DNA from 3 places in the Nostoc sp. UHCC 0252 genome. Region 3 is predicted to be linked to each of the others. Evidence: predicted binding sites of a transcription regulator. Region 3 holds the regulator's gene; each other region holds the start of a gene.
What was found. Region 3 encodes NtcA, which controls nitrogen genes in cyanobacteria. Its sites were predicted from a motif close to TNTGTANNNNNNNNTACANA; they were not measured.

Region 1 (11,756 bases), on a different contig from region 3:
CAATGAACAAATATTAACCCAACCAGCATTATCCAATAATATTGTTCCAGAGCAGGAAAGCGATCGCAAAAGATACAGCTATGTGCTATTTCACAAAGGCCCAGTCAAAGTAACTCGCCGTTCCTTAGATTTAGCAGTACGACTGAGTACACTGATATTTACCGTGATTTACAGCACCAACCTGTATCTGCTGACAACAGCACCAGAAGAAATCACATCTGGCATAGAAAGCCTCATGCAACCCCTGCGACGCTTCAAGTTGCCTGTTACAGAAATTGCTTTAACCTTAACCTTGTCCTTGCGCTTTATTCCTCTAGTTTTAGAAGAAGTGCAAAACTTATTTCGCTCTGTGATGACCAGAGCAATTAATTGGAAAAAGCTGGGATTGAAAGGAGGGTTTAAAGTTTGGATGACAGTCGCAGAAAGACTTTTAGAAAATCTGCTCTTACGAGCCGATCAAATGGCGAATGCAATGATGGTTCGGGGTTTTACCAGCCCCAATGAGCATAGAGTACAGTGGCACGACTTACGATTCAGAGGGCGTGACTGGCTTGCTATTGCCACTTTAATTGTATTCTGGGGAATACGCATAGCTATAGGAACTCAGGTCTAATTTTGCAACGCTTAGAAACAGTATGATCAAGCCTTGGTATTGGCGATCGCTACCCTTAGAAAAGCGCACAGGTTCTGAAATTTTTGCTGCTCTTTTTCGCCCCACCAACCCATCGGGAATTGCAACTCTACTAGAAAGTCCGTACCCAACGCCAATCGATCATCCCCAACTGAGCCGATATTCTATCTGTGCAGGCGCTCCTCGTCTAGTCAATGGCATTCCCCAGATGTGGACACCAGAAGTAGGAGAGGTTTTTCCCTTCTTAGAAAAATTGTTGCAGCAAGAGGTAGGGCAAGATGAGGGGGATGAGGTAGTATTTTCTCCCCCATCTCCCCCTGCTCCCCCTGCTTCCCCTGCTTCCCCTGCTTCTCCACCTCCCCATCTCCCTTTCACCGGCGGTTGGTTAGGTTGGCTAGGCTACGATGTGGCATGGGAAATTGAACAGTTACCCCGTCATAAAATTGATCCCCTACCATTTCCTATAGCTTTTTGGTATGAGCCAGATTGTTTTGCCGTTTTGGATCACGCGCAACAAATTCTTTGGCTAGCCGCCAGTCATAGAAATGGACTCGATGAATTAGAAGAGAAGTTAGCAAAAAAAGAATTCTCCGTCTCTCCCTGTCCCCATGTCCCCGTGTCCTCTTCATCCCCTATCTTTTTGACATCGCAAGCAGATTATGAAACAGCCGTAAACCAGGCGAAAAAATATATTCAAGCTGGAGACATCTTTCAGGCAAATCTTTCATTACGATTTCAAGCGTCTACATCGGCTTCTGGCTGGGAAATTTACCAAGCCCTGCAAAAAATTAATCCTTCTCCTTTTGCCAGCTATTGGCAGACACCCTGGGGAGAAGTAATGAGTTGTTCGCCAGAACGATTGGTAATGTTGCAAAATCGGCAAGCCGAAACTAGACCAATCGCTGGGACGCGATCGCGTGGTGTCACACTAGAACAAGATATACAACTGGCACAAGATTTACTCAGCAACACCAAAGAACGTGCAGAACACATCATGCTCGTGGATTTGGAACGTAATGATTTAGGGCGAGTTTGTGAATGGGGAACGGTTACTGTTGACGAATTGCTGACAATTGAGCGATATAGCCATGTGATGCATCTTGTCAGCAACATCAGAGGTACTTTAAAAGGCGAACATACAGCCATTGATTTGATTCATGCCACGTTCCCTGGTGGTACAATTACAGGCTGTCCGAAAGTCCGTTGTATGGAAATTATTGAAGAATTAGAACCCGTGCGGCGCAGCTTGTTCTACGGTTCCTGTGGCTATTTAGATTGGCGTGGTCATTTAGATTTAAATATCTTAATCCGCACCCTGTTACTAGCTCCCGCGTCTGGTGAAGCAGGAGAAGAAACCCTTCCTGGGTACTCAGCACTCAACACCGTCTGGGGACAAATTGGCGCAGGAATTGTCGCAGACAGCGATCCTGAGAAAGAATGGTATGAATCTCTGCACAAAGCCCAAGCACAATTGGCAGCCTTGAAAATGCTGAATAATCAATAGGAATGGGGCAGGGGGCAGGGGGCAGGGGGCAAGGCGACAAGAGGTGAGAACTTGAAATAAGTCTTTCCCCTTGTCCCCAATTCCCAATCCCCAATCTCCAATCCCCAATCCCCAATTTTGTGCCATTTAGCCGTAGTTGTGGCAGTATGGAAAGAAGTTGAAAAGTTTGCTGTTGCCGTTGGGAACTTCAAAGGGTGTTTTCCCTTGCCACGCCAAACTTTTAACAAGAGGAGCAGGACTGTTATTGTACCTTGTCTCTACAAATTGGTAAATTGAAATCACCAAAGCAGATGGTGATATCTATCAACCAGCTTCTACTCTGTCAATCTACGCTTTGCGGCCTCTGTTGTACCATTTCGCTTCACTACCACTAGCTTCATCTGCCAATTAGAAACTAGATCAAGGTCTTCGTAACCGCAGTTTTGCATTTTAAGCAAATATTCTGACGAATGTTGGTATTATCGTCTGAATGTTTGGAATTCACTGCGAAAAGATATACATACTCCATTCCCACCTTGACTACACCTTGACTCTTAAATGAATCCAGAAAACGCAGAAACTTACATAAACCATCCAACTTGGGGTTTACTTTACAAAATCTGTATGGTTGATGAGAACCAGGATTTGTTCACTACACTTTATGCCCAGCGCCTGTTTTTTTTGGTCGCAAATGACGTTAAAGGTGTTAAATTCCAGCCCATAGGACGGACTGAGGCGAGAATGATGTTAGAAAATCGCTTGCGTACTCTGCGGCGCAGTGGACATTCTCAGGAGTACGATCAGCTTCAGAGTGTTTTCCAGCGAACCTTCCAATGAGCAGTTCGATTTCTGAACGTATTGTTTCCATTCGCTCCTCTCTGCCAACTTCAGTTAAATTAATTGCTGTTAGCAAACAAGTTCCAGCCCAGGCCATTCGGTCTGCATACTCCGCAGGAATTCGTGATTTTGCAGAGAGTCGTATCCAAGAAGCCGCCAGCAAACAAGCCGAGTTGCAAGACTTACCGGATATTACCTGGCACTTTATTGGACATTTGCAAAGCAATAAAGCCAAAAAAGCCATCGAACACTTCCCTTGGATTCACTCCGTGGATAACTTGAAGCTGGCACAGCGCTTAGATCAATTGGCGCAACAGCTAGGAGTGAATCCCCAAGTTTGCCTGCAAGTGAAAATTCTCCCCGATGCCAACAAGTCTGGTTGGAGTGTGCCAGAACTTTTGGCTGATTTACCCACACTCGATCAATACAAAAATTTACAAATTCAAGGTTTGATGACAATTCCGCCTTCAGGATTAAATGATTCGGAAATTTTGAATGTGTTTAATCTCAATCGTGAGCTAGCAAAGAAAATCCAGGAGCAAAACTGGCCACACATTCAAATGCAGCAATTATCTATGGGTATGTCAGGCGACTACGAACTAGCAGTGCAAGCAGGTGCAACAATGGTACGGTTAGGAACAATATTGTTTGGCGATCGCTCTTAGCCTTTGATCATCAGCTTTCTGGGTCAGTATCAATAAAGATCAGAATTTGATGACAAGAATTTTGTAACAAACTGGTGCAATTAGAAACAAAGGATATAGTATTGACAAGAGCAATCGCCAAGGTGAAATGGGATAAAAAGAGCTTTCCTTTGGACAAACCTTAGGATATAATTTTGACTCATTATTATGTTTAGGCGATGCACAGACCTTTCCAATAAGTGTCAGTTCATCGCCAAAACTCGTAGTATGGGCTACAAATAGCAATATACTTGCTGAAGTATCCACCGATGTAGCGATTGCTCCTATCTAAATAAATCCTAAGCCAAGTCAATACAGGCTATTCGCACCAGGAGAGTACACAGACAATGAACAACATCTTTTCCAAACTCAGAGACTTTGTGGGTCTAAATGAGCAAGTGGAATACGAATATTACGAAGAAGAGCCAGAAACAGATAATAATTACCAAAATCTGTATCAGCAAGAAAATCCCCAACCCCCAGCTGCACAAGAGAGCGCAGCCGCTCAAAATCGACGCTGGCGGGAACCAGTGCCTACAATGGGAGATGATATCGCAGCAGGTTCAAAGCCAATGGGGAATGTGATTGGTATGCCAGGAGCAATTAACGGAATTTCGGAAGTTTTAGTCCTCGAACCACGCACCTTTGAAGAAATGCCCCAGGCAATTCAAGCGTTGCGAGAACGGAAGTCAGTGGTATTAAATCTGACAATCATGGATCCAGATCAAGCTCAACGAGCAGTAGATTTTGTTGCAGGTGGTACTTACGCACTAGATGGACATCAAGAGCGCATCGGTGAAAGCATCTTCTTGTTTACACCAAGTTGTGTCCAAGTTAGCACCCAAGGTGGCGTTCTTCATGAAGTACCACAACCACCAGTACGTCCTTCTCGTCCTACAGGTACTCCTAATCAAACCTGGGGCAACGAAACTAACCGGATGGCACAATAAAGTTAAATTAGTTGTTAGTCCTTTGTCCTTTGTCATTTGTCCTGAGTCTTGATAATAGCGACAAATGACTAATGACAAACGACGAGTGACTAATGACTAATGATCAATGACTATAAAATTTGGCTTAATTGGTGGTGGGGTAATGGGAGAAGCGCTCTTATCCCGCCTTATCGTGCGTGGAATTTATCAATCATCAGAAGTCATAGTTAGCGAACCGCTACCTTCACGCCTAGATTTTTTGAAACAGCAATACGATGTTGCTGTGACGACGGATAATAGTGAGGTTTTCACGCAAACAAAAGAAGTTGTCTTTTTGGCAGTAAAACCGCAGGTGTTTAGTGCGATCGCTCAAGAATTAGCAGATATTGATATTATTAATAGGGAAAACTCACCCCTAATTATTTCCATCTTAGCGGGTGTGCCTTTAAGTCAGCTAGAAGCTGCATTTGTGCAATTGCCAGTTATTAGAGCAATGCCCAACACCCCAGCCACTGTGGGAGCAGGAATTACCGCCATTTGTTTAGGTGCATATACTAACACCAAGCATCACCAAATAGCACAGCAAGTTTTTTCGGCTGTAGGCGAAGTGGTGGAAGTGTCAGAAGGGTTGATGGATGCAGTCACAGGACTATCTGGTAGCGGCCCCGCTTACGTGGCACTGCTAGTAGAAGCACTTGCTGATGGCGGAGTATCCGCAGGTTTACCTAGAGCAATCGCCAATCAATTAGCATTGCAAACCGTACTAGGAACAGCAAAACTGTTGCAGGAAACCAAAATGCACCCAGCAGAACTTAAAGATCGCGTTACCAGTCCCGGTGGTACAACTATTGCCGGAATTGCCAAACTAGAACAGGCAGGATTTCGTTCAGCTTTAATTGAAGCAGTCAAAGCTGCCACAGAGCGATCGCAAGAACTGGGAAAATAATAAAGAGTCATTAGTCATTGGTCATTTGTGAAAAACTAATGACTAATGACTAATGACTATTAACGAAGTTGACAAAAGACTCGTTAGTATAGTAAACAATCTGGTTGCAAATGTGATTGAGTGAATTATCCTGCGCCGTCTCCAGAACTTGACTTAGGGGCTATATTTCCCTTTGATCTGGATCAGTTTCAAAAAGATGCGATCGCGTCCCTAAACGCCGGACGCTCTGTAGTCGTTTGTGCGCCCACAGGTTCGGGCAAAACATTAGTCGGGGAATACGCCATTTATCGCGCCCTAGCGCGAGGAAAACGTGTATTTTATACTACTCCCCTAAAGGCCCTTTCGAATCAAAAATTACGTGACTTTCGAGAAAAATTTGGGTTTGATCAGGTCGGACTGTTAACTGGAGATGCCTCCATTCACAGGGATGCACCGATTTTGGTGATGACCACAGAAATTTTCCGAAATATGCTCTATGGTACACCTATCGGGCAAGTCGGCATCTCATTGGTAGACGTGGAAGCGGTGATACTTGATGAGTGCCACTACATGAACGATCGCCAGCGCGGTACAGTTTGGGAAGAATCCATCATCTATTGTCCGCGTGAAGTGCAACTAGCAGCCCTTTCAGCAACGGTTGCCAACAGCGATCAACTCACCGATTGGCTAAATCGCGTTCATGGCCCAACAGACCTGATTTACTCCGATTTTCGCCCAGTCCCCTTAGAATTTCACTTTTGCAATCCCAAAGGGTTATTTCCCTTGCTGAATGATAGCAAAACCAAAATTAATCCCCGCCTTCTTCAGAAGAAGAAGGGCAGAGGAGGAGAAAGGGACAGGGGAAGAAATGGTAGACCGGAAGCTCCTGGCATAATTTATACTCTGAGCCAGTTAGAGCAACGGGATATGCTACCAGCCATTTACTTCATTTTCAGCCGCCGGGGATGTGATAAAGCGGTGGCGGAAGTGGGTGATTTATGGCTGGTAAATAATGAAGAGTCCCAGATTTTGCGGCAACAAATTGATGACTTTTTAGCCCGCAATCCCGAAGCTGGGCGTTCTGGACAAATTGCACCCCTTTATCGGGGAATTGCTGCCCACCACGCCGGGATTCTGCCTGCATGGAAAGCACTGGTAGAAGAACTATTTCAGCAAGGGCTGATTAAAGTAGTATTCGCCACTGAGACGCTGGCCGCGGGAATTAATATGCCCGCCCGAACAACGGTAATTTCTACCCTTTCCAAGCGGACTGACACCGGACACCGCCTATTAAATGCTTCCGAATTCTTGCAAATGGCAGGACGGGCAGGCCGCCGGGGGATGGATAAACAAGGTCATGTGGTGACAGTCCAAACTCCCTTTGAAGGAGCCAAAGAAGCGGCATATTTGGGGACATCCAAGCCAGACCCCCTCGTAAGCCAGTTTACGCCTAGTTATGGCATGGTACTCAACTTGCTGCAAACCCACACCCTAGAGCAAACTAGGGAACTGATAGAGCGCAGTTTTGGGCAGTACATGGCTACCTTGCATTTAAGGCCAGAATACGATGAGATTGCTGAACTGGAAAAACAATTAGCTCAACTACATGAGCAAATCGCCGCAGTTGATGAAAATGAACTGGCTATTTATGAAAAATTGCGGCAACGTCTGAAAGTAGAACGCCAGATATTGAAAACCCTGCAAGAGCAAGCACAGGAAGATAGAAAAGAAGAATTAGGGATGATGTTAGACTTTGCAGTGTCAGGAACTCTGTTGAGTCTCAAAGGCAAAAACATCACAGTGTCTTCACCCGTAACCGCAGTGTTAGTGGGAAAATCGCCTGGTTCTGGTCAAGCTCCCTACTTGGTATGCTTGGGGCATGATAATCGCTGGTATGTGGCAACCACAGGGGATGTAGTCGATTTATATGCCGAATTGCCTCGCATTGAAGTGTCAGAAGATTTACTACCACCGCCAGAGATGCCCTTGAAACCAGGACAATCACGCCGTGGTAATGAAGAAAGCTTTGCGATCGCAGTGCGTATTCCTAATCCGATAGAATCTTCGCATCTGGCACCAGAAGTAGCAGAACAACTTAGCCGCACTGCTGCCGTCCAAGAGCAACTAGAAGCTCATCCCCTACATCAATCAGGCAATGCTGCCACGCTTTTCAAGCGTCGCGCCAAATATGTCGAACTAGAAGCCGAACTCGAACAGTTACAAGGGCAAGTAGAGCAACATTCACAACGTCATTGGGAAGAATTTCTCAATTTAATCTTAATTCTGCAACACTTTGGCGCTTTAGATAACTTAGTGCCCACACAATTAGGGCGAATTGCTGCCGCTATTCGGGGTGAGAATGAATTGTGGTTGGGTTTGGTATTCGCTAGTGGCGAATTGGACAACTTAGATCCCCACCATTTAGCCGCCGCCGCCGCCGGTTTGGTAATGGAAACACCCCGTCCAGATAGCAAGGTTAACTTTGAGCTTAGTAATGAAGTGGCAGAAGCCTTAGCAAAATTGCGGGGAATTCGTCGCCAAATGTTCCAACTACAACGGCGGTATAACGTAGCGCTGCCTATATGGTTAGAGTTTGAGTTAATTGCCATAGTAGAACAATGGGCGCTGGGAATGGAGTGGACAGAACTCTGCGAAAACACGACCTTAGATGAAGGCGATGTGGTGAGAATTCTCCGCCGGACGTTGGATTTATTATCACAAATACCTCACGTTCCCCATTTACCAGACTCTTTCTTGCGTAATGCTTATCGGGCGATGCAGTTGATTGATAGATTCCCTGTGAATGAGGTGGTTGAATAAATCAGGACACTCTTAGCTACAGAGTTCTGTGCGTCTTTTTCTTTCAGGACTTAAGCAAAATTAGACATTGTAGGGGCAATTCATGAATTACCCCTACAAACTATCCCAAGAATGAATCTATATTTAATAGTAGTGGTACGTAGTTAAAAATGCTTTTTTGGTTTCGTATATTTTCTATACGTAATTAATCACATCTGTATAACAGAAGTTGTAGTCCCTATCAGCGCTATTCAACCTTAGTAGACCAAGTTTCCAGTACCGCGCAACTGGCGCAAAGAATTGATGCACAATGGACAGTCGCAGGCAAATATCTTAATTGCAGCATCACTTTCTTCTTCAGTAAAATTCAACATGGCAACATTCTGATCTGACACTGATGTGACAATAGTTGCAGAACGGGTAGAGGTATACGGTTTTGTTCTCTCTGAATCTCGAATGCACACAAAATCTTTTCCACCATGTGGGTTAGTGATACAGGTACGACCGTCTTCTGTGTGCAGTAATCGCTGTGTAATACTATCACTAGCATGGGCAGGATGAAATGCCACTAGCGTAGACATCATCGACACAAAAATTGAGGAAGTGGAAAGCAAATTCAGAAGAATTTTTTTGTTCATAAATTCCCTTGAGAAAATTGTCTACTAGCTTAGGGTATTCGATTAACTTTCAAGCTTCAAGTGAGTTTTCTCTATGAATAGCTAGCTTGACACTTGCTATCCAAGAAGGTTTTATATCCACTTAGTTTTTTCAGAGGATCATTAAGAAGTTAAATAGGCTTTAAGTGCAGACTTAAAAACCTATAAAATCTTATGCAGCCTAATAAATCACTCACTATGAGCAAAAGTTATATCTTAGATTATTCTATAAACTCGATAACTAATATAACTATATTTTTAAAATTACAAATCTTAATTTAAACCAAAGAATAAGATGAGTATTTCACGATAAATCTGATATAGATTCTCATTCTTAAATGTTTAACTTGTAAAAAAACCTTTTTTTCATTACATTTGTAAAAAGGCTCATATACCAAGTAATTTATTAGCCTAAATCAAAAAAATGAAGCAAAAAATACATTCAGAATCTTCAGGTTGTTGCAGCTGCGAACATGACCATCACGAGAATCATAACCACAATCATGATGAAAATCATAACCATAATCACGAACACGATGGCGAATTCAATCTAAAAAATGAGATATTGCCTTTGGTAGCAATTTTAAGTTTATATGTACCAGGCGTGATTTTTGAAAATCAATTACATAATACATTCTACTCAATAGGTGAATATCTCATTTTTATCCCTGCCTATTTATTAAGCGGATGGAGTGTTTTAAAAACTGCTGGACGCAATATTCTTAGAGGGAGAGTATTTGATGAAACTTTTTTAATGACAGTAGCGACACTTGGCGCGATCGCAATTCATAAATTGCCCGAAGCTGTCGGAGTCATGCTATTTTATAAAATTGGCGAATTGTTCCAAGATGTTGCCGTTAGTCGTTCTCGTAATTCTATTAAAGCTTTATTAGAAGTCCGCCCAGATTATGCAAATATCCAAAGAGAGGGAGAGTTAAAAAAAGTATCCCCGAATACAGTAAATATCGGAGATACAATCGTCGTCAAACCGGGAGAAAAGATTCCCTTAGATGGTGAAATTATAGATGGAAATTCGCAAGTTGATACATCTGCGTTAACTGGAGAATCTGTACCGCGAACAGTAAGACAGGGTGAGACAGTTTTGGCTGGAATGATCAATAAAATGGGTGTTCTCAGCATTAGAGTAACAAAACTTTTTGATGAATCTTCCATTGCTAAGATTTTAGACTTAGTGCAAAATGCTAAAAGTAAAAAAGCAGAAACAGAAAAATTTATTACTAAATTTGCCCGATATTATACGCCAATAGTAGTTTTTACATCTCTAGCAGTTGCAATATTACCGCCTTTATTGATTCCTGGTGCAAGTCCTTCAGAATGGGTTTATCGTGCCCTAATTTTGCTAGTTATCTCCTGTCCGTGTGGACTTGTGATCAGTATTCCGTTGGGTTACTTTGGAGGTGTGGGAGGTGCGGCTAAACGTGGGATTTTAGTCAAAGGTTCTACTTTTTTAGATACTCTAAATGCAGTCAATACAGTTGTATTTGATAAAACTGGAACATTAACTCAAGGCGTATTTAAAGTAGCAAAAGTAGTACCACAAAATGGCTACGATGATCTAGAATTACTACAATTAGCTGCTCAAGTAGAATCGCACTCAAATCATCCCATCGCTCAATCTATCTGCAAGGCTTATGGTGGAAAGATTGATGATTCTAAGGTGAAAGATTATGAAGAGATTGCAGGCTATGGAATTAGAGCCAAGGTTGACAATCAGGTAGTGATAGCGGGAAGCGATCGCTTACTCCACAGAGAGAATATTGCTCATGATCATTGTCAGTTAGAAGGAACAGTGATTCATCTAGCAGTGGATAATATCTACGCTGGTTATATTATCATTGCTGATGAATTGAAAGAAGATGCCAGACAAGCTATTCAAGCACTCAAGCGAATGGGTGTAGAAAAAACAGTAATGTTGACAGGAGATAATCAAGCGATCGCATCTCGAATTGCTCAACAGCTAGGCATAGATGCTTACGAAGCCGAGTTATTACCAGAAGAGAAAGTCAATGCCATTGAGAAGCTACTCAGCACTGCCGGCAAGCATAATAAAGTTGCCTTTGTTGGGGATGGTATTAATGATGCGCCAGTGATTGCTAGAGCAGATGTGGGTATAGCAATGGGTGGCTTGGGTTCAGATGCAGCAATAGAAACTGCTGATATTGTCATCATGACAGATGCACCATCAAAAGTAGCAGAAGCAATCCAAATCGCCAAAAAAACCCGCACGATTGTTTGGCAAAATATTGGTTTTGCTTTATTCATTAAAGGTGTATTTATTGGATTGGGTATTTTTGGTATAGCTACAATGTGGGAAGCTGTTTTTGCTGATGTCGGAGTAGCATTGCTAGCAATTTTAAATGCAACTAGAGCGATGAAATAAAGTTTTGGAAAAATCGGTAATCCGTAATTGGGAAATTGTAAAAGTTAAAGCTGAAAAGCAATAATTGAATATATTGAACACTCCCAAATCGGATTCCCGCAGAGGTACACTGTGAACCCATCTATTAAAGGTATCGTTACGGCTGCGTTAGCTTTACTCCTAAACTGTTCAGCAAACCCAGCCTTTGCACCACCTCAAAAAATCAATCATCCAATTACCGTTGCTAAATCGCAACCGTTAAAAGACACCTTAATCGTTCCTGGCGAAAGAGTTGGGCCGATAGGACGCACAACTACCAAGCAAGATTTAGTAAAGCTATTTGGTGCATCTAATCTCATTGATAAAACCATTTCTGGCCCTGAAGGAATGGGTAGTTTTGCAACTACTCAGTTAAATCTAAATCAGGGGCGAT
Region 2 (9,592 bases), on a different contig from region 3:
TATGTAATTGAAACCATGTCCCAAAGGGCAATTTTTGCTGCCAAGCTACTAGCAGGAGAAATGCCACAAAATATAGAAGAAGTATTTACGGCTAATGGTCTTTCGATATTTCCATTTACCCTTGGTGATGTCCAGAGTAAATGCTCTTGTCCTGATAAAGCAAATCCTTGTAAACACATTGGTGCATTGTACTATCAGTTAGGCGATCGCTTCAGTGAAGACCCTTTTGTACTATTTCAATTGCGCGGACGCACCAAAGAGCAAATTATCAGTGATTTACGACAATTACGTAGTGCCAAGGTTAAACCAGATACCACAGAAACGCCCGATATTCAAGAGTCAATTCCTAATAATAAATACTCGGTAAACATCGATTCTTTCTGGCAATACAATGAGCCACTAGAATCATCATTGGTAGTGATTGCGCCGTCCACTAATGAGATGGTATTAGATGTATTAGGAGCGATACCCCTAGCGAAGGAAGAGGAAAATGCAGTAAATTCAACTTCTAGTGATGTGGTAATGAAGTATTTAAATACAGTTTACAGAGATGTGAGTCAAAAGGCTTTTTTAGCAGCAATGAATGTGGGAGGAAGCTAATACTAATTCGTAATTCGTAATTCGTAATTCGTAATTCGTAATTAGGTTAACTGGGTAGTTCACCCTTGCCGCCTTTTCTCACCCATTCGCGTACCACCTGACGAATTGCGCGTCTGCCATCTGCCCGATTTTGCTCAATCAGTTTTGGCAGATATCGAATTGCTAAATTAGGAAACACTAAACTCTTCTCTGACTCGACATATTCCCCATTTTGCAGGTGATAAATCTTGAGTTCACCGGAGTCATAACACCAGAGTTCTGGTACTCCGAGGCGGGCATAAATGGGAAAACGATTTAGAGATTTATTGGTAATATCAATTTCTAGTGCCAAATCAGGCGGTGGGTCTTGTTTCAAGTCCAGATCCAATCTACCCCGAATCGCAGCTTCATTCTGGAAATAGAAGCAATTATCTGATTCTACCCCTACCATTCGGCTTTCTCGCTTCCAAGTAGTCGAGCCATAACTTTCATAGTCTATAGCCAACTCTTCAGCGATGTCTTGAACTGCAATACTAATTACCTCTTTGTAATATTCGTGTTCAAGTAAAGGTGTCATAATTTCTAAGGTAGTGCGATCGTAAGCTAACCGTGCTGCCCGATGCTCTCCTAAACCCTTTAGAAGATTTTCAAACTGTTGCCAGCTAATGTCGTAAAGCATTACTCGGTCTGCTCGATTCTTGGCGACTGTCATTGTTACGACCTCCAGAATGTTTTATTGTCCAAACTCCAGCCTAGCCTGTTCTACCAAATCGGCTGTCACAATCTCTTGATTTGCTTCACGAGCCAGCTGTTCAATTCTGGCTCTTGCTTGAGCGCGGACAAAAAAGGGAATATTTTGTAATTTTTCTTTAGCTTCAGATGTCCACCGCAAAGCATCAATAAAATTAGAGTCGCTCATAGTATTAATTACCTTGGTAAGTTCCTCAATTTAATCAGCAGATTACTAATTTTCCTATAAAAAAAGCCCTTGCTTTTATGCAAGAGCCTCTAAATTATTTAGTTGTCAGTGATGAAAGAAACTTTATAACCTAATCTAGGTCGTCCATGAACATCACTGGCTCAGTATCACGGTTAATTCCTTTCTCAAAACCACCAGCCGCAGCCCGTGCGCGACCAGCGTGCCACAAGTGACCAACTAGAAAGAAGAATCCTAGTACGAAGTGAGAAGTCGCCAACCAAGCGCGAGGAGATACGTAGTTGAAGGAGTTAATCTCGGTAGCCACACCACCCACAGAGTTCAAAGAACCCAGAGGAGCGTGGGTCATGTATTCAGCAGCGCGACGAGCTTGCCAAGGCTGAATATCGTTCTTGATTTTTTCCAAGTCAAGACCATTGGGGCCACGTAGAGGCTCCAACCAAGGGCCACGGAAATCCCAGAAGCGCATGGTTTCACCACCGAAGATGATTTCACCAGTTGGAGAGCGCATCAGGTATTTACCTAGACCTGTGGGGCCTTGGGCAGAACCGACGTTAGCACCCAAGCGTTGGTCACGAATCAAGAAGGTCAAAGCCTGAGCTTGAGAAGCTTCTGGGCCAGTAGGGCCAAAGAATTCGCTGGGATAAACGGTGTTGTTGAACCAAACAAAGATGGATGCAATAAAGCCCATCAGTGAAAGAGCGCCCAAGCTGTAGGAAAGGTAAGCCTCACCAGACCAGATGGATGCACGACGCGACCAAGCAAAAGGCTTGGTAAGAATGTGGAAAACGCCGCCAGCAATACAGATAAAGGCAATCCAAATGTGACCGCCGACCACATCTTCTAAGTTATCAACGCTGACAATCCAGCCTTCGCCACCGAAGGGAGACTTGATTACATAACCGAAGATAACTGCTGGGTTCAATGTTGGATTGGTAATAATCCGAACGTCACCACCGCCTGGTGCCCAGGTGTCATACAAACCACCGAAGAACATTGCTTTTAGAACCAACAGCAACGCACCACATCCCAAAATAATCAGGTGGAATCCGATGATGTTGGTCATCTTGTTCTTGTCTTTCCAGTCGTAACCAAAGAAAGAAGAGTATTCTTCTAAGGTTTCTGGGCCACGAACGGCATGATAGATACCGCCAAAGCCAAGGACGGCTGAGGAAATTAGGTGGAGTACGCCGACAACAAAGTAGGGGAAGGTGTCGATAACTTCACCACCAGCACCAACGCCCCAACCCTGGGTAGCGAGGTGAGGTAACAGGATCAAGCCCTGCTCGTACATGGGCTTTTCGGGAATGAAGTGAGCGACTTCAAACAAAGTCATCGCTCCTGCCCAGAATACAATCAAGCCAGCGTGGGCAACGTGAGCGCCCAAGAGTTTGCCAGATAGATTGATTAAACGCGCATTACCAGACCACCAGGCAAAGCCAGTAGATTCTTGGTCGCGTCCAGTGCCGCCTAATATATTTGGTCTATTAGAGAGCGTTACCACGTGGTAATACCTCCTCAGGGAATACAAATTGTTCGTGTGGTTGATCTTGAGGAGCCATCCAAGCGCGGATACCCTCATTCAGCAAAATGTTTTTGGTATAGAAGGTTTCAAACTCAGGGTCTTCCGCCGCCCGTAATTCTTGGGAGACGAAATCATAAGCCCGCAGGTTGAGTGCTAAACCGACGATGCCGACGGCGCTCATCCATAAACCTGTGACTGGCACGAACAACATGAAGAAGTGCAACCAGCGTTTGTTTGAGAAAGCAATCCCGAAAATCTGTGACCAGAAACGGTTTGCTGTCACCATTGAGTAGGTTTCTTCAGACTGGGTTGGATTGAAGGCGCGGAAGGTGTTAGCACCATCTCCGTCTTCAAACAAGGTATTTTCGACTGTGGCTCCGTGAATAGCACACAATAAAGCGCCACCCAATACACCAGCAACACCCATCATGTGGAAGGGGTTGAGTGTCCAGTTGTGGAAGCCTTGCAAGAATAGCAGGAACCGGAAAATAGCCGCTACACCAAAGCTGGGTGCAAAGAACCAGCTTGATTGTCCCAAGGGGTACATCAGAAATACACTGACGAATACTGCAATGGGAGCGGAGAAGGCGAGGGCGTTATAAGGACGGATACCTACTAGACGCGCAATTTCAAATTGGCGCAACATGAAGCCAATCAAACCGAAGGCTCCGTGTAGGGCCACGAATGGCCACAATCCACCCAATTGGAACCAACGGGTGAGGTTGCCTTGAGCTTCTGGCCCCCACAACAGCAATAGGGAGTGTCCCATGCTGTCGGCGGGGGTGGATACTGCCACTGTTAGGAAGTTAGCTCCTTCTAGATAGGAGGAGGCTAACCCGTGGGTGTACCAAGAGGTAACGAAGGTTGTGCCGGTCAGCCAACCGCCTAGTGCTAGGAAGGCGCAGGGGAACAATAGTATCCCTGACCAACCTACGAATACGAAGCGATCGCGCTTGAGCCAGTCGTCTAGAACGTCAAACCACCCTCTACTGGGCGCACGTCCAACTGCGATGGTCATCGGACTAAAATCCTCTTTTTTTACTAAAATTGCAACGTTTCTAAAGCAGTACGGAGAACCAATGTCACCGATTGCCGTGAGGAATTAACGTTTTTTTTGACAATCTCAACTGCTTTTAAGTAACTGAGATTCTGAGAGCTTACTGACTAGTTAAGTCATTATTTCTCAGGGTTATGCCATTACACGTACCATCGGCTAGTAATGTAGCTTGTGGTAACTTAATGATTCTTAACTTATCACACTACTCAGGGTTTTTGCCTGATACACAGAAGCAAATTAGGCATGAAACACGAACCTTATAAATAATATGAATATCAGAAATTTTACAATTTGACACAACTTTTCTCAGAAATGTAAGAAAATTTAGTCTAGATGGACGTAAGTAGGTAACTCATTCCCAAGAGGTCAAAAAGAGGCAGGGGGCAGGAAAGGGAGAATTTTTATCGGACAATGAGTAAAAAAATTATAACCGTGCCTTAACAAACAAATTATATGGGTAGCAGGAGGGAGGAGCGCAAGCCGAGTTTTTGTCAACAATCTTTGGTAAAATAATCAAGCAGCAGACCCTCTAAAGTGTTCTTTAGTTGAATAACTAACCTTCAATTTAGTCAAGTTCTGTCTAGTAGCATTCAGTGTGCGAGTATTTCACAGCGAGTATCTCACAGGCAATTGTAGTTCAATGACGACATCAACAACGATTAACAAAGGCGATCGCCTCCTGCATCAAAATGTTCTCGGTTCTCGTCGGTTCAGTAACTACAGCTGGGCAACTATCGTTACCTTGGGAGCAGGCGGCTTTTTACTGGCTGGGATATCGAGCTATTTAAAAGTTAATTTACTCATAGTTTCCGATCCAACTCAACTGGTATTTGTCCCCCAAGGACTGGTGATGGGGTTATATGGCATTGCTGGCTTGCTATTAGCCACATACTTGTGGCTAGTGATTTTATTGGATGTGGGTGGCGGTTACAACGAATTTAACAAGGAAACCGGCACAATCAAAATCTTCCGTTGGGGTTTTCCTGGCAAAAACCGCCGAATTGAGATTGACAGCCGTATAGAAGATGTGCAATCCGTGCGAATAACTGTAAAAGAAGGTCTTAATCCCCTACGCGCACTCTATCTACGCATCAAAGGGCGGCGAGATATACCCTTAACACGGGTTGGGCAACCTTTATCTTTAACAGAATTGGAAACAGAAGGCGCAAAGCTAGCCCGCTTTTTAGGAGTATCACTAGAAGGGCTTTGATTAATGGGGAAGAAGCAAGGGGACAAGAAGTGAGAACTTGAAACAAGTCTTTCCCCAATTCCCAATTCCCCATTCCCAATTCCCCTTAAAACGATAAGATACTCTGGTTAAATCAGTAACTGGCAATGCGGTTAAAAATTTCACAATTTTTGCTTTCTCTTGTGCTTATCGGTGCTGTGATGCTGGGAGGATGTTCAACACAGCAGGTAGCTTCTGATACGTCTTCTCCAAGCTCGACAGCTACCTCAACTACCCAGACGACTACTGAAGCAACGTCTATATCTCAAACTAGTAGTGATATTCCTGAAACCGCAGGTCTACCGCGTCTTGAAGGCAAGGCTACCGTGGTGATGACGGTAAAAGGTTCGCCCATTACTATCGAGGTAGACGGCACTAATGCCCCCATAACAGCTGGCAATTTCGTAGATTTAGTGCAAAAGGGTGTTTACGATGGTTTAGCTTTCCATCGAGTTGTACGCGAACCACAACCGTTTGTAGTTCAAGGGGGCGACCCCCAAAGCAAAGACCCGAAAGTTCCAGCCGATAGACTGGGAACGGGTAGCTATATTGATCCAAAAACGGGAAATGCTCGCTATATACCTTTAGAAGTTAAGCCAAAAGACTCGGATACTCCGATTTACAATAAACCTTTTGATGCTACTGCTCAACCCGTCATATTGCCCCATAAACAGGGTGCAGTAGCGATGGCGCGATCGCAATCACCAGATTCTGCTTCTGCTCAGTTTTACTTTGCTTTGGCGGATCTAGGCTTCTTAGATGGGAACTACGCCGTGTTTGGTAATGTCACTCAAGGCTTGGATGTAGTGAACAAAATTCAGCAAGGCGATCGCATTGACTCTGCTAAAGTCACCCAAGGGGCTGAAAATCTGAAAACACCAGGGCAGTAGGAGGAAGGGGGAAGGGGGAAAATAACTACTAACTCCTAACTATTAACTCCTAAATTGGTAAAGGTTGTTATCACTGGTATTGGTTTAATTTCCGCCTTGGGCGGAAGCTTAGAGGACAGTTGGCAAAATTTGATTGCAGGTAAATCTGGAATTCTGTTGCATCAACCATTTCCAGAACTTTCACCACTTCCTCTAGGTTTGATTTCTCAACAACCATCTGAGTTGACAATGTTAACTCAGATGGTTGTTGCTTCTGCTTTGCAAGATTCTGGGTTAGTTTCACCTTTAGCTGATTGTGCTGTAGTTATTGGATCGAGTCGCTCTTTTCAAGCGTCTTGGGAAATTCTGGCGCGGCAAATGTATGAAGATGCGGCAAATTTGTCGGTTTCTTCTTTGGGAAATTGGCTAGATACATTACCTCATATCAATGCGATCGCAGCTGCAAGACAAATCGGTGCATCAGGAATAGTTTTAGCACCAATGGCAGCCTGTGCAACTGGAATTTGGTCTATTGCCCAAGCAGCTTTACTGATACAAACTGGGCAATGTCAACGAGCGATCGCAGGTGCAGTGGAAGCACCAATTACACCCTTAACTTTAGCTGGATTTCAGCAGATGGGTGCTTTAGCGAAAACTGGGGCTTATCCCTTTGATTTGCATCGAGAAGGCTTAGTTTTGGGTGAAGGCGCAGCTGTGTTTGTCTTAGAATCCGCAGAGTTGGCAAAACAGCGTCAGGCAAAAGTGTATGGTGAAATTCTCGGTTTCGGCTTAACTAACGACGCATATCATAGTAATGCACCGGAACCTGAAGGGAAAAGTGCGATCGCAGCTATCAAACAATGTCTAGAACGTAGTTGTCTAACACCAAGCGATATCGATTACATTCATGCTCATGGTACAGCTACTCAGCTAAATGACCAGATGGAGAGTATAGTAATCCAGCGTTTATTTCCTCAAAGCGTGGCAGTTAGTTCTACTAAAGGAAGTACAGGTCATACACTAGGAGCATCGGGAGCATTAGGTGTTGCTTTTTCTCTCATGGCATTAAAGCATCAAATATTACCACCTTGTGTAGGATTGCAGCAGCCAGAATTTGATTTAGAGATTGTTACAGCAGCACGCCTCAGTAAAATTAGGCAGGTTTTATGTTTGAGTTTTGGCTTTGGTGGACAGAATGTAGCGATCGCATTAGCTTAGTTCCTATAGCAGAATAGAAAAAATAAAACTGTAACAAAAACTACAAAATTCCCACTTCTCCCAAAAAAAGGATAAGCTAGTTACAGAATGATATCCGGTTCGTAAAGATACCGTGATTAGGAGAAAGTTTTATGATTTCAAAATCACCGCTACCGCTAGAACCTGCTTCTCCAGCGCATATATGCCCATTTGACCAAGCCTGTAGCTACTTAGAAGCAGCAGCTAAAGAATTAAATTTAAATCAGGGTTTGCTGGAAATCCTCAGCCATCCGCGTAAAGTTGTCACAGTTTCCATTCCCGTGAAACTAGATGACGGGGAAATACAGGTTCTCGCTGGGCATCGGGTACAGCACTCCGATGTTTTAGGCCCCTATAAAGGCGGAATTCGTTATCATCCGGCTGTGACATTGCGCGAAGTATCGGCTTTGGCAATGCTGATGACCTGGAAATGTGCATTGTTAGGTATTCCTTATGGTGGTGGCAAGGGCGGCATTCCCATAGATCCAAAACGCTACAGTGTTGGCGAATTAGAGCGAATTAGCCGCCGTTATATTAGCGAGTTGATTAAAGATATTGGGCCTTCCGTAGATATTCCTGCGCCAGATATGGGAACTTCTGCCCGTGAAATGGCTTGGATGATGGACACTTACTCTGTAAATGTCGGTCATGCTGTACCAGGAGTTGTGACTGGGAAACCACTTTCCATCGGTGGTTCGCTGGGGCGAGAAATGGCAACTGGACGCGGCACGATGATTATTGTGCGTGAGGCACTAGCAGATCGAGGTAAATCCTTGGTAGGAGTAAGAGTAGCGATTCAGGGTTTTGGTAATGTTGGTGGTGCCGCAGCTGAATTACTACATGAAGCAGGCGCGAAAATTATCGCTGTTTCAACAGGCGCTGGGGGAATATTTTCCGAAGCTGGTCTTGATATTCCGGCGTTGAAAATCTACGCTGCTGAAAACCGTAAGAGTATTGTAGGTTTCCCACAATCTGTACCGATTAGCAATGCAGATTTATTAACTTTACCCTGCGATGTCTTAATACCAGCAGCTTTAGAAAACCAGATCACACAAGAAAATGTGAATCAGGTGCAAGCGCAAGTTGTCGCAGAAGCAGCCAACGGCCCGGTTACTCTTGAGGCTAACTTGGCGTTAGAGGCGCGGGGTGTGACAGTACTACCAGACATCTTGGCAAATGCTGGCGGTGTGGTAGTCAGTTATTTGGAATGGGTGCAGGGTCTTTCCTACGTATTCTGGGATGAAGAACGTGTCAACCGTGAAATGGAGCATTTGATGGTACAAGCCTACCATCGAGTGATCCAACAATCTAAGAAGCGGCAAATTTCTTTAAGATTAGCAGCTTACACTTTAGGAGTGGGTAGAGTTGCTCAGGCGCTGACTGACAGAGGTCTTTATCCTTAGATGTAGGAAAATCGCTATATTACACCAAGTCAAATAATCTTTGCGACACATCAATTATTCGTAAGGGCACAACAATGTTGTGCCCTTACCTATCTGGCGCATTCTTTTTTCAAATTGGTATTACACTGTACTCCTACTCACCAGAAGGTGAGGCAGCATGGATTAAATCTGGCTTCTTCTCAGTAGGAGGAAGTTCAATAGCTTGAGCCGAAGTAGGGCGTTGATGGCGATCGCGGGTTTCTATCTGTACAGGTTTACCCGTCTCAATTGATTTGTAAAGAGCTTGAATGATAGAAACATCAATCAACCCTTCTGTCCCAGATGGCTCAGGGTCTTTATCTTGCAGAATACAATCAGAGAAGTAGGTAAATTCAGCTGCTATTTGATCGTGAGCCTCAAAAGTACGCTCTTGAGTTTCACCATCAATCGTCAAGTAGTGCTTCAGTTCTCCCTGCCAAGTATAGGCAGATTCTACTCGCAAATCTCCTTTAGTACCTACAACCTGATAAGTTGAAACTTTTGCGCCTCCAAAGCTACAAGTAAATGTTGCCAACCGCTCATTAGGAAAGCGCAAGGTAACACTAGTCATTTCTTCCACTTCGCTGAAACGTTGTTCTCCGTTATTGGCAGCAACAGCAAATACTTCAATCGGTTCATCTTGAAATAGGTAACGTGCAGCGTTAATGCAGTAGATACCAATATCATAAAGCGTCCCACCACCAGTTACATCTCGTAAACGAATATTGCCCTCTTCTACT
Region 3 (11,756 bases):
GCCCAAACCAATGAACTGCGCCAAAGAGTAGAGCTAAATTCTCAGCAAGCGATCGCTGTGAGTGCCCTAAGTCAGTCACCTGCTGTACAGGGAGTTCTTGCACAACTTCAAGAAACCGATCGACAGTTAGCGGTTGAGCGCAGCCGTTTCTTAGATGACAACCCTATAATTGTTAACTTAGAAGCGAAAAAAGCTAGTCTACAATCTCTTCTGCAACAGCAAATTGGTCAGACTATTGGCAATCAAACACAAGCTATTGGTAATCAAACACAAGTTCCCCAGGGCCTATTGCAGATTGGAGAACTTAGACAAGGCTTGATACAAAACTTTTTGCAGTCAGAAATACAGCGCTTTGGATTAACAAAAAAACTCTCGTCTCTATATAATTCTCGTGCTAGCTACGAACAGCGAGTAAAAATTATACCCCAGTTGGCACAAAATCAGCGCGAGTTAGAAAGAAAAGTTGAAGTTGCAGAATCAACTTATCAAACTCTGTTGAAAAAGGTTCAAGAATTACAATTAGTTGAGAATACTAATACAGCCAGTTCCCGAATTATTGCCCAGGCTTTAGTACCCAAAAAGCCGATAGCAACCAAAAAAATAATTGTTTTGGTGCTAGGAGTGATGTTCGGTTTATTTTTTGCTACAACAACTTTGCTCATCTTAGGGATGCGAGATAGATCTCTAAAAACACTTAAAGAAGTTAGAGATGTATTTGGATATACTTTGCTAGGAATTATTCCTTTGTCTGTTAAAAATATTCGCTCCCGTTATTCCAATTCAGAATCAGCAACTCAAGCAATTGCCGTCAGAGATACACCCCACTCTTTAACGAGCGAAATGTATCGGATGATTCAAGCCAATCTGAAATTCTTGAGTTCAGATAAAGTGCTTAAAACTATCGTGGTAACTAGCGCAGTTCCTAAAGAAGGCAAGTCTACAGTTTCGGCGAATTTGGCTGCTGCGATCGCTCAACTAGGACGTAGAGTTTTACTAATTGATGCAGATATGCGAGTTCCTTCTCAGCATCATCTCTGGCAACTAAGCAATTCAGTTGGTTTGAGCGAGGTACTCATAGATCAGGTTGAATTTGATATTTCTGTATCTAAGGTGATGGATAACCTTGATGTTTTAACTGCTGGGGTTAGACCTCCAAACCCACTTGCTCTACTTGATTCAAAACGGATGGCATCACTAATTGAAAATTTCTCATCTCAAGATAACTATGATTTTGTAATTATTGATGCTCCTCCCCTCCTTTTGGCAGCCGATGCTTTGACTTTAAGTCAAATTACTGACGGAATTTTGTTAGTGGCCCGGCCTGGAGTGATTGATTCTAACAGTGCTGCTGCTGCTCGAGAGATGCTACATAGATCCAGTCATAACGTCTTAGGTTTAGTTGTGAATGGTGTCATTGATCAAAATGAGTCTAGTAGTTATTTCAGCTATGCTAAAGAATACTTTACTCATCAAGATTTGCCAAAAAAGGTAAATCCACAAAAACGTATTCCTGACAAAAGCTCTGTATAAATTGGGGTTTTGTGTCAATAGTTAACAGAACACTTTATAGCGTTTCCTAAGAAAGTTAAGTAAGTGAGATACACTCGAATCTTGCCCACCAAAGTTAGTAGCTTTGAAAATGTACCTCACTAAAACGGGAACCCTATAACTGCCATATAATGTCTGTTAATTAGCGACAAAATAATAAACCTGCCAAGGCAGGTTTATTATTTTGTATAACCGTGGGTAGCTTCAGTCTGATGCAACTATGAGCAGGTAGGGATACATGATATGGGGCTGACTAATACTGGTATTCGTATGCTCCAATATCATATGCACTAGCGACAGGACGAGGTTTACCTGCATAATCAGTTTTCAAATCTCCCCAATAATAACCGCGGTTTGTGGCCGGACTCGTTGACTTGATTCTAAAGTCACCCTTTGAGGGGTCTACAAACTGTGGATTACCAATAATATCGTGAGGCCCCATTACCTCAGTCACTGGGCCCTGGGTATAAAGATTGTAGTCATAGAGAACGTTGACATTTTGATAGTTTCTGTTCACCTTTTGACCAGGGTCAGCATGTATAATGTTATTGAGAATCTTGATATCAGATGAAAAACCAGCATACACTTGCCCTTGTTTATAAAGCTGTGGAGTTTGTGCATTTGCATATGAAGTGTTGTTGACAATATCGACATGGTCACTCTGATGGGCGACAATACCCGCACCACCATTTTGGTAGGAAATATTGTTTGCAACCAAAGTCCTTCCTTTATATGCACCATTCGGACCATTTATTGAACTATCAATAATAATGCCATTACCGTCTGTGATCTTGCCGGCTTCGTTCCAGGGAATATACTGGCGATTTTTGTAAACCTTGTTATTGGTCACAAACATTTTGTATCCTTGGTTGTTGTCAGTATTCCGACTCCTCAAGAACGTAATACCACTGCTACCATACACACCATACCAGGCGTTATTAAACACAGTGTTATTATTCAATTTCACATAATCAGCCGATATAACTACGATACCTCCTCCACCACAGTTATACACTCTGTTGTTCTCAATATTTATGTGATGAACAGAGTTTTTACGCCCATCAATGCTTATGCAGTTTCCATTTGTACGCGGATTTGATGAGTTATACCTCTGACTATAAGCATAAGAATAGCTTATATTGTCATTATCCCCTTCGATCTCTATACCGCTAACATTGATATACGCAACTCCTGACAACCCAATACCCTGCCATGTATTGTGCTGAATTTTTGGATAATGCCCAGGATGTGCTTTATAAGTAATCCAGGCATTTGCAGTTCCAGAACGTGTAATACTCACAGCACTCCCGGCTTGTGGTGAGTTTGTGTACGTCCCATTCATAATTGATACTGTGTCGCCAGGGTTAGTCAGGTCTGCTGCCCTCTGAATCGTCCTAAACGGAGATGAAGAAGTTAGTCCGCTATTCTTGTCATTTCCGCTACCACTAACATAGTATGTTGTCCACGTCGGTTTAGCCTGGCTGATTAACTTGCGGCTGGGTAGTGGTTTTTCTTGGACAGGCGATGACTGACGAATATCTCTAACTAAAGATTCTGTTATTCTCTGTCCTTGAACCAGACCTGTTAATGCCCAGGGAAGTACAAGAGACGCACTCAAACTGAGAAAACCGAAACCATGAATCATCATAGGGAAAAATAGGGTATGTTGCAAAAACTGAATCGTCGGCGGTCAGTAGCTCTAGCCTTAGTAAGTAACTCAGTATTGGATACAGTCGTATAACTGCCATTTGTAAGTTTATACATGGTTTCTCAAACTTACACCTGAGAATTTCCACGTAAACATGGCGGAAACGCTTTTCTAGCCGGTGTTCCCAAAAATAGCAGATATCTGGTAAAAGTACTGAATAAAAATTGTCAGTATACAGAGCTACTTCATTAATGAACACCAAGCAACCGTACAAATGGCATTATTTCCAATTCGACATCATTCTACTGTGTATATGCGGGATGTGTAGTTAAGATAGTATATCTGTCACCAATAAGTTAATTTACTTAAATAATTCTTATGATAATAAGAATCATTTAGTCGGCAAAAACAAGTACCAGACTACAATGTATCACTTATCTCTTCCACACTATTCTCATTCTCATTCTTGTAAAAATGAGGTAACTAAAACAAAGTTTGAAAAAGTCTACCTATTGAGGTATGTAGAGTTTGTCAATAAGTAATATCACTCAAAAGATTATGAAGCGGGAATAAAAATATAATTTTGAAGTTGAGTTCTAGCTAAAATTAAGCCAGTTTTGTACCCTAGTCTTGTCTAATCCTGTGGTAGTGCGATGCCTAGCTCGCTTGTGTTTGTAGGTGCGCGAGAGCAGGCATTCTAAGCTAGAATTTTTTTATGATTAAGAGGCTGCTTCATGTACCTTGCTTCTTTGCAAGAATATGGCTAGTCACCTTTATAAACGCATTCATCTATCTTTAATAAATGATTGACTATTAAGCTTTGACTCATAGGTAGTGTATTGTGGGGACGGAAGAAGATTGATCAACGCCCCCAATTTACATCTGTATCTTAAAATTAGAATCCGAACAAGTTCAAAAGATTAAGGATAATCCCTATAGGCCCAGTTATAGTGCTGACGGTATCGCCAGTTTTAGCTGCACCAGATCGGTTGACTAGGACGACATCATTATTGCGGAGTATAGGATTAGTTTGCTCATTAATCCCGGAGGAGAAATCCACTTTTACTATCCGTTTCGTGACAGAACCATTAGGGTTGAGGCGAATCAAATCAACAGCATCGTCGCTAGCTCTGGCATCATTAAATCCGCCAGCCGCAAGTATAGCTTGATTTAAAGAGCTATTCGGCTGAATGTCTGTTAACCCTGGTCTTTTAACTTCGCCTACCACACCAACTTGAATGCGTGTAGGAGACAAAGTAGTGGTAGCTAATTGAGTAGCTTCTGCGGGGTTGATTTCAGTTGCTGTCGGAATAACAATTGTATCTCCGTCTTGCACGATGATGTCTTGATTAGAGTCACCACTCTGCAATAGTTGCCAAAGGTTAATATCTATAGTTTGTTCTGAGCCAGTTCTTGTAGGTCGGCGTAGCTTGAGACTGCGAACATCAGCCTGTGATGTAATCCCTCCAGCTAGTTGAATTACCCGCGTCACATTTGGTAGGCCAGTAGGAGTAGCAGAGCCACTATTAGCGGTTGCGCCCCCTTGATCATCTGTGCTACCTGGAGTGACAAGATAGGAACCGGGACGGTTAACTTCACCAATAATTGTTACCGTGCGGGGTGTGGTTTGGCTGGCGGCAAAGTTAGATGCAAATATATTGCGCGATTCTGCCACGCTGAAGTTGGTTGCAGTTGGCACAACTATAGTGTCTCCATCGCGCAAGGTAATATCCTGTGATAACCTGCCTGTTTGGATAAGTTCCTTCAAATTGATGGTAACAGCTTGCTCTGAAGAACGTCCTACTTTACGCCTTAATTGAACTTGACTCACATCCGCAGCCAAGGTTACGCCCTGTGCTGTTGTCAATGCGGCTAATACAGTCGGGTATTGTACACCTGGATTGTCTCCCGCGCCTCCACTTAAGTTTAGAGTGTAAGCTCCTGGACGCGTCACCTCTCCAGCAACGAAAACGTTGATAGGACGGGGCGATAACAAATTTACTGAGATTAAGGGACGTTTCAGGAAGCGAGCATATCTTCTAGCAATTTCGTCAGCAGCCTGTTCGCTTGTTAGACCAAGGACTGACACACTGCCAATTAAAGGTAGGTTGATTGCTCCACCTGGGGGAATTTGATACTCTCCTGTATATTCAGGTACTTCAAATACATTTACACGGATGCGATCGCCGCCTCCTAATGAATAATTAGTATCTAATTGTGTTTGTATGTTTGGTGATGGTGTAGTTGGTGGTAATGTTTGTCCCTGAGCTAGGCTCGCAAATGGCACAGCGACATTGACAGCACTTAATAAAGCCACACCCACAACTGGCTGAGTTAGGAATTTAAACAAACTTGTCTTAACCATATTTATTTACCTAAAATTCTGAAACTACGATCAATAAAGTACTGTCTAAACATTTTTATTTTGACTATACCTAAGTATTCAAGTTCCCCGACACTCTTATTTTCCCCGAAAAGTGCAATTTTCCGGAGGAAATTTGTTTATTAAGTTTGAATTTTTAGTGAAGTTAACTTAAAGTTAAGCAAACTTGAATATAGGAATTATCAAAAAATATACAACTTACGCAAATAAACGTATTTTTCATATAAAAATCTGTCTGTTCTGTAAAGAGCTATTTACGAACAATACATTTTTGCCACGGTCAATTGCATGACACTTAAAGTGTGATTCTAAATAGTGCTGTTAGTAGTAATTTTTGCAAAAATTATGACTTCCATCATTGACTGACTATAAATAATCTTAAAAAGAGTCCGAGATTTAATTTTTCGTGAGTTGTTTCTCAAACAAATCTACAATTGACTGTTTGGCAACTAAATTAGTTAACTGAGTTATTTCTTTTTTGGATTTGTTGAATAAAAAACTCCTCTAGCGAGTAACGCGACAAGTTCATGGCAATAATTTTACCTTCCATCAGACGAACACTAGCGAGAAAATCATAGTAATCGTCTTGTAGTGTACCTTGCCAGGAACCATCAGGTTCAAATTTGAGAGTGGGTATCCATTTTTTGAGAATTTCCCAGTCACCACCTTGACCTTTTACGTGATATGTGTTGTCTACGCCTAAAAGCTCATTAAGGGAACCAGAGCAAATTAATTCACCTTGAGCGAGGATGGCAATGCGATCGCAAATCTGTTCTACTTCACTAAGAATGTGGCTATTGAAAAAAATCGTCTTACCAGCAGCTTTGAGCGCCAGAATAATTTCCCGCATCTGGTAACGTCCCACCGGATCAAGCCCAGACATCGGTTCATCCAGAAAAACTAAATCTGGCTCGTTAATTAGCGCCTGTGCCATGCCAACACGCTGTAGCATTCCTTTAGAATAGCGACGCAGCAGCTTTTTACGGGCATCGGCTTGGGATAAACCCACTAATTCCAGCAGTTGGGGAATGCGTTGGCGTTGGACACTTTGGGGGATTTGGAATAGTCCAGCAGCTAGCTGCAAAAATTCCCAGCCAGTGAGATAGTCATACAAATAGGGATTTTCTGGCAGATAGCCGATATGTTGCTTAACACTGCGATCGCCTATGGGCTTATCCAATAATAATCCCCGCCCAGAAGTGGGATGAATAATTCCCAGCAACAATTTTAAAAGGGTGGTTTTACCAGCACCGTTTGGCCCCAGCAACCCAAAGGTTTCGCCTTTGTAAACTGTTAAAGAACAGTTTTTGAGAGATACGATTTTTTGATTTAACCAAAAACCAGTACGATAGACTTTTCGTAACTCAGAAGTTAGGACTACTGGCGGAATGTCTTTCGTATTAAGTTGAGAATCAGGGTCATCTGCAACAAAGTTCATCTTGGTTTAACCACTAATTACCAGCTTGGTATTAATTACAAGTTACCTAGTAGGCTGATAATAACCATCACTAAGCGGTGTGTCAATTATTGGGAATTAGGAATTGGGAGAAGAACTACCGCCCTATGCTCAATGCCCCTAAGCCTCCTTTCATAAAACGCCTTTAGAACTAGGAATTAGACCAGCACGACGGGGGTCAATTTCCACTGCTAACCGTGTTGCCCTTGCAAAGGCTTTAAATGTCGCTTCTATGATGTGATGGGAATTAATACCATCCAATTGGCGAATGTGCAGTGTCATTTGGCTATGGTTCACGATCGCCACAAAGAATTCGCGCACGAGTTGGGTGTCATAAGTCCCTACACGCTGGGTAGGAATTTGCAAGCCGTAGCTGAGGTGGGGTCGTCCAGAAAAGTCTAGTGCTACCTGAACTAAGGCTTCATCCAATGGTGCGAGAAAATTACCAAAGCGGACAATACCTTTTCTGCTGCCTAGTGCCTGGTTGAAAGCTTGACCTAAAGTAATGCCTACATCTTCGTTGGTGTGATGGTCATCAATTTCTAAGTCTCCCTTGGCTTGGACATCTATATCAATCAGCCCGTGAGAGGCAATTTGATGCAACATATGATCCAAAAATGGAATGCCTGTTGCTGCTATGCAAGTTCCTCTACCATCCAGATTGATGGTAACTTGCACATCAGTTTCACCAGTGGTGCGGTGAACAGTGGCAATCCGAGGGGTTTCAGTTAAGCGATCGTATGAATTAACTATTTGCATGGGGAGTGGGGAATGGGGAATGGGGAATGGGGAATGGGAAATGGGAAATGGGCACTTTACTTACTCCCCACTCCCTACTCCCCACTCCCCAAATTATCTTACATTCCCATGATTTCATATCCTGCATCTACATATAGAACTTGTCCGGTAATACCACTGGACAAATCACTACATAAGAAAGCGGCTGTATTTCCCACTTCTAGCTGAGTGACGGTGCGGCGTAGGGGAGCTACTTCTTCTACATGGTGAATCATATCCAAAATCCCACCCACTGCTGAAGATGCCAAGGTGCGGATTGGGCCTGCGGAGATGGCATTGACGCGGATATTTTGTGGCCCTAGTTCGGCGGCTAGGTAGCGCACACTCATTTCTAATCCCGCCTTGGCAACTCCCATAACGTTGTAGTTAGGAATTGCTCTGACACCGCCTAAATATGTCAAGGTAACGATACTTCCTCCCTCTGTCATCAAAGGTTTAGCTGCACCACTTAACTGCACCAGCGAGTAGGTACTGATTTCTAAGGCGGTGTTGAAGCCAGAACGAGAGGTTTGGCTAAAATCTCCAGTCAAATCATCTTTGCTGGCAAAGGCCAAACAATGAATGAGGATGTCTAGCTTTCCCCACTTTTCGCGGATTGTCTCAAAGGTAGATTGAATCTGTTCATCATTTTGGACATTACAGGGAAGAAATAAGCTTGGGTTAAGGGGTTCTACCAATTCGGCAACTTTTTTCTCCATCTTGCCGCGTTCATCGGGCAGGTAGGTAATACCCAGGTTTGCTCCGGCTTTATGCAGCTGTTGGGCAATGCCCCAGGCGATGGAGCGGTTATTGGCAATACCTGTAACAAGAGCATTTTTTCCAGTCAGATTCAGCATAGAAATTGTTCATGCGATCGATCATCTAGGAGCATACTAGAATCTGAGGCACGTTTTGTCTTTGTTTTATACAGGATTTGCAAAAATGAATATTGGTAAGAGTGTTTGCTGCGTGTAAAAATCTTGATTTTTCCTAAAGATATTCCCAAAATAACTTTATTTGTTCTTTAAAAAACCCTTTTTAATACAGCTATTGTAGGTACTTATCAACAATTAGTAGCTGAAAGGATCAACAATTATGTATCATTATAAACAAAGAGTTATGAAGTGATTTGTTTGAGTATAGGAAAGTACAGAAAGGTTGACGGTGCTTTATTCATTTTTCGGGTGTATTCTTAGGTAATCAGTTTTTGTTTTTCCGGCATTGGGTAGGGGAAGGGAGATGATCGTGACACAAGATAAAGCCCTAGCAAATGTATTTCGTCAGATGGCGACCGGGGCGTTTCCGCCAGTTGTGGAAACGTTTGAACGCAATAAAACGATCTTTTTTCCTGGCGATCCTGCCGAACGAGTTTATTTTCTTTTGAAAGGTGCTGTTAAACTTTCTAGGGTGTACGAGGCAGGAGAGGAAATAACAGTAGCATTGCTTCGGGAAAATAGTGTTTTTGGTGTTTTGTCATTGCTGACAGGAAATAAGTCCGATAGATTTTACCATTCGGTTGCATTTACTCCTGTGGAATTACTGTCAGCCCCAATTGAACAAGTAGAGCAAGCACTCAAGGAAAATCCAGAATTATCAATGTTAATGCTGCGGGGTCTGTCTTCGCGCATTTTACAAACAGAGATGATGATTGAAACTCTCGCTCACCGAGATATGGGTTCCAGATTGGTGAGTTTTTTGTTAATTCTTTGTCGGGATTTTGGAGTTCCTTGTGCTGATGGGATCACTATTGATCTGAAGTTATCTCATCAGGCGATCGCAGAAGCAATTGGTTCAACTCGTGTTACCGTCACTAGGCTACTAGGGGATTTGCGTGAGAAAAAGATGATTTCTATCCACAAAAAGAAGATTACTGTGCATAAACCTGTTACCTTAAGTAGGCAATTCACATAAAATCAATCGGAGAAAGGGGAATCGGCGCGTGTTCTATTTTCAAAAATGACACTAATAGCTAGAGGTAAATCTAAAATTGAGTAATTTCAGCTATTGCCAATTTCCACTTCTTTCCAGACAATGCTTAAAAGTAGTAGGCTGTATCTGGAAGGATTTCGGTAGCTAAAGATGACCACCGGATACATCCTCATCGCAGCAATTTTAATTCTGGGAGGCGTAATTGCAACCGTGGGCGATCGCATCGGCACACGAGTTGGCAAAGCTCGCCTCTCACTTTTTAACCTTCGTCCGAAAAATACTGCTGTAGTAGTAACTATTTTTACGGGCGGCTTGATTTCAGCATCAACGTTAGGAATTTTATTCGCTGCTGACGAAGGCTTGCGAAAGGGAGTCTTTGAATTAGAAGATATTCAAACAGACCTTAGACAGAAGCGGGAACAGCTGAAAACCGCAGAAACTCAGAAAAGTCAGGTAGAAAGTGAACTAAGCCAAGCAAGAACTGCCCAAACAAAAGCACAAGAAGACTTGCAGGCAATTAATAAATCTTTACAGGCGGCGAATGCCAAACAACTCCAAACACAAGCTCAGTTGAACCGCACCATTAGTCAACAAGCTCAAACTCAAACTCAACTCCAACGCACTCAAGGTCAGCTAGGACAAGTTGTAACTCAGTACCAAAAGGCCATAGCTGAGTTGCAAAGCGTTTCCAACCAGAGAAAAGAGCTACAAGCGGCTGTTGAACTGCTGAAGACAGAACGACAACGACTGTACGCTGAAGCGAAAAAAGCCATTGACGAAGCCAAAACAGCTATTGAAAAACGCGATCGCGAACTCGCTAACCGTCAAGAAGCCGTAGAACAACGCGATCGCAAAATTGCCCAACTGGATCAACTGATTCAAAAGCGTAACGCAGAAGTTGCAGCTCGAGAGCAAGTCATTGCCAAGCGGGAATCGCTTCTCAAAGAATTAGAAGCACAACAGGAGCAACTAGAACTGGAAGTTGCAAGGCTGGAAAAATTTTATCAGTCTTACCGCGACCTGCGTTTAGGTAAACTGGCCTTAATTCGCGGTCAAGTTCTTTCTGCTGCTGTAGTTCGGATTACCCAACCTGCTGCTGCTCGTCAGGCAGTGGTACAACTTTTACAAGAAGCCAATCGCAACGCCAACCTCCGATTAAGTGAGCCTGGGGCAAATCCTGCCAATGTAGAGCTACTGCGTGTGACTCCAGATAGGGTTGACCAATTGAGCAAACAGATTAGTGATGGTCAAGAATACGTGGTGCGAATTTTTTCGGCTGGTAATTACGTCCGGGGAGAAAAGCAGATAGAGTTTTTCGCCGATACAGCCAGAAATCAATTGGTTTTTTCGGGAGGTGCAGTGCTAGCTACAACTAGTGCCGATTCCCAAACCATGACATCCTATCAATTACAGCAACGGTTGGAAATACTAATTTCTGCTTCCCAATTTCGGGCCCGTAACGCCGGAATTGTCGAAGATGTGCAAGTAGAAGGGACTTTTCTCCGCTTTGTCGCCCAATTAAGACGGTACAATCAACCTTTGGAGATCAAAGCGATCGCAGCAGAGGACACTTATACAGCCGGCCCATTGAGAGTAAAATTAGTGGCAATAGTCAACGGACAAATTATTTTTAGTACTTAAAAAAATATTTGCACACTGTTGTTAGTAAGATTTAAACATATCGAATAGCAGTCAAAATAGTTGCTGTAATTGCATTTTTAATTCTTAATTCTTAATTTTTAATTCTTAATTGATTATGACTTCCCGTGAATTTTCACCAACTCAACCAGTCATATTGGGGTTTGATCCAGGTCGGGATAAGTGTGGTTTAGCGGTGATGGGACTGGATCGGCAATTGTATTATCATCAGGTCGTTCTAGCAAAAGAGGCGATCGCTGACATTGAAACACTGCGTCAAAAGTTTCCGATTTCCTTGATGGTGATGGGCGACCAAACTACAGCCAAGCAGTGGAGACAGCAATTATACCAGGAATTGACAGAACCTTTAAGTATTA

Region 1: VB732_RS12025 (cell division protein SepF) is a predicted target of NtcA. The motif match lies at 3,855-3,874, and genes of this name have one in related genera.
Region 2: VB732_RS34180 (Glu/Leu/Phe/Val dehydrogenase) is a predicted target of NtcA. The motif match lies at 7,441-7,460, and genes of this name have one in related genera.

Annotation. Positions count from the first base shown of each region.
Region 1 covers NZ_JAYGHE010000015.1:48,712-60,467, reverse strand. The annotation lists gene VB732_RS12045 (energy-coupling factor transporter transmembrane protein EcfT) at 1-613, shown strand, start outside; gene VB732_RS12040 (anthranilate synthase component I) at 636-2,135, shown strand; gene pipX (transcriptional coactivator PipX) at 2,673-2,951, shown strand; gene VB732_RS12030 (YggS family pyridoxal phosphate-dependent enzyme) at 2,948-3,616, shown strand; gene VB732_RS12025 (cell division protein SepF) at 3,982-4,584, shown strand; gene proC (pyrroline-5-carboxylate reductase) at 4,691-5,509, shown strand; gene VB732_RS12015 (RNA helicase) at 5,630-8,308, shown strand; gene VB732_RS12010 (hypothetical protein) at 8,545-8,925, opposite strand; gene VB732_RS12005 (heavy metal translocating P-type ATPase) at 9,368-11,344, shown strand; gene VB732_RS12000 (hypothetical protein) at 11,456-11,756, shown strand, end outside.
Region 2 covers NZ_JAYGHE010000123.1:637-10,228, reverse strand. The annotation lists gene VB732_RS34220 (SWIM zinc finger family protein) at 1-600, shown strand, start outside; gene VB732_RS34215 (Uma2 family endonuclease) at 647-1,291, opposite strand; gene VB732_RS34210 (PCP reductase family protein) at 1,313-1,498, opposite strand; gene psbC (photosystem II reaction center protein CP43) at 1,629-3,020, opposite strand; gene psbD (photosystem II D2 protein (photosystem q(a) protein)) at 3,004-4,059, opposite strand; gene VB732_RS34195 (photosystem I assembly protein Ycf4) at 4,739-5,308, shown strand; gene VB732_RS34190 (peptidylprolyl isomerase) at 5,434-6,216, shown strand; gene VB732_RS34185 (beta-ketoacyl-ACP synthase) at 6,271-7,413, shown strand; gene VB732_RS34180 (Glu/Leu/Phe/Val dehydrogenase) at 7,545-8,834, shown strand; gene VB732_RS34175 (Gfo/Idh/MocA family oxidoreductase) at 8,968-9,592, opposite strand, start outside.
Region 3 covers NZ_JAYGHE010000025.1:49,449-61,204, forward strand. The annotation lists gene VB732_RS16045 (GumC family protein) at 1-1,530, shown strand, start outside; gene VB732_RS16050 (right-handed parallel beta-helix repeat-containing protein) at 1,802-3,196, opposite strand; gene VB732_RS16055 (SLBB domain-containing protein) at 4,092-5,561, opposite strand; gene VB732_RS16060 (ABC transporter ATP-binding protein) at 6,034-7,017, opposite strand; gene hisB (imidazoleglycerol-phosphate dehydratase HisB) at 7,168-7,794, opposite strand; gene fabI (enoyl-ACP reductase FabI) at 7,893-8,669, opposite strand; gene ntcA (global nitrogen regulator NtcA) at 9,052-9,723, shown strand; gene VB732_RS16080 (DUF3084 domain-containing protein) at 9,892-11,382, shown strand; gene VB732_RS16085 (pre-16S rRNA-processing nuclease YqgF) at 11,498-11,756, shown strand, end outside.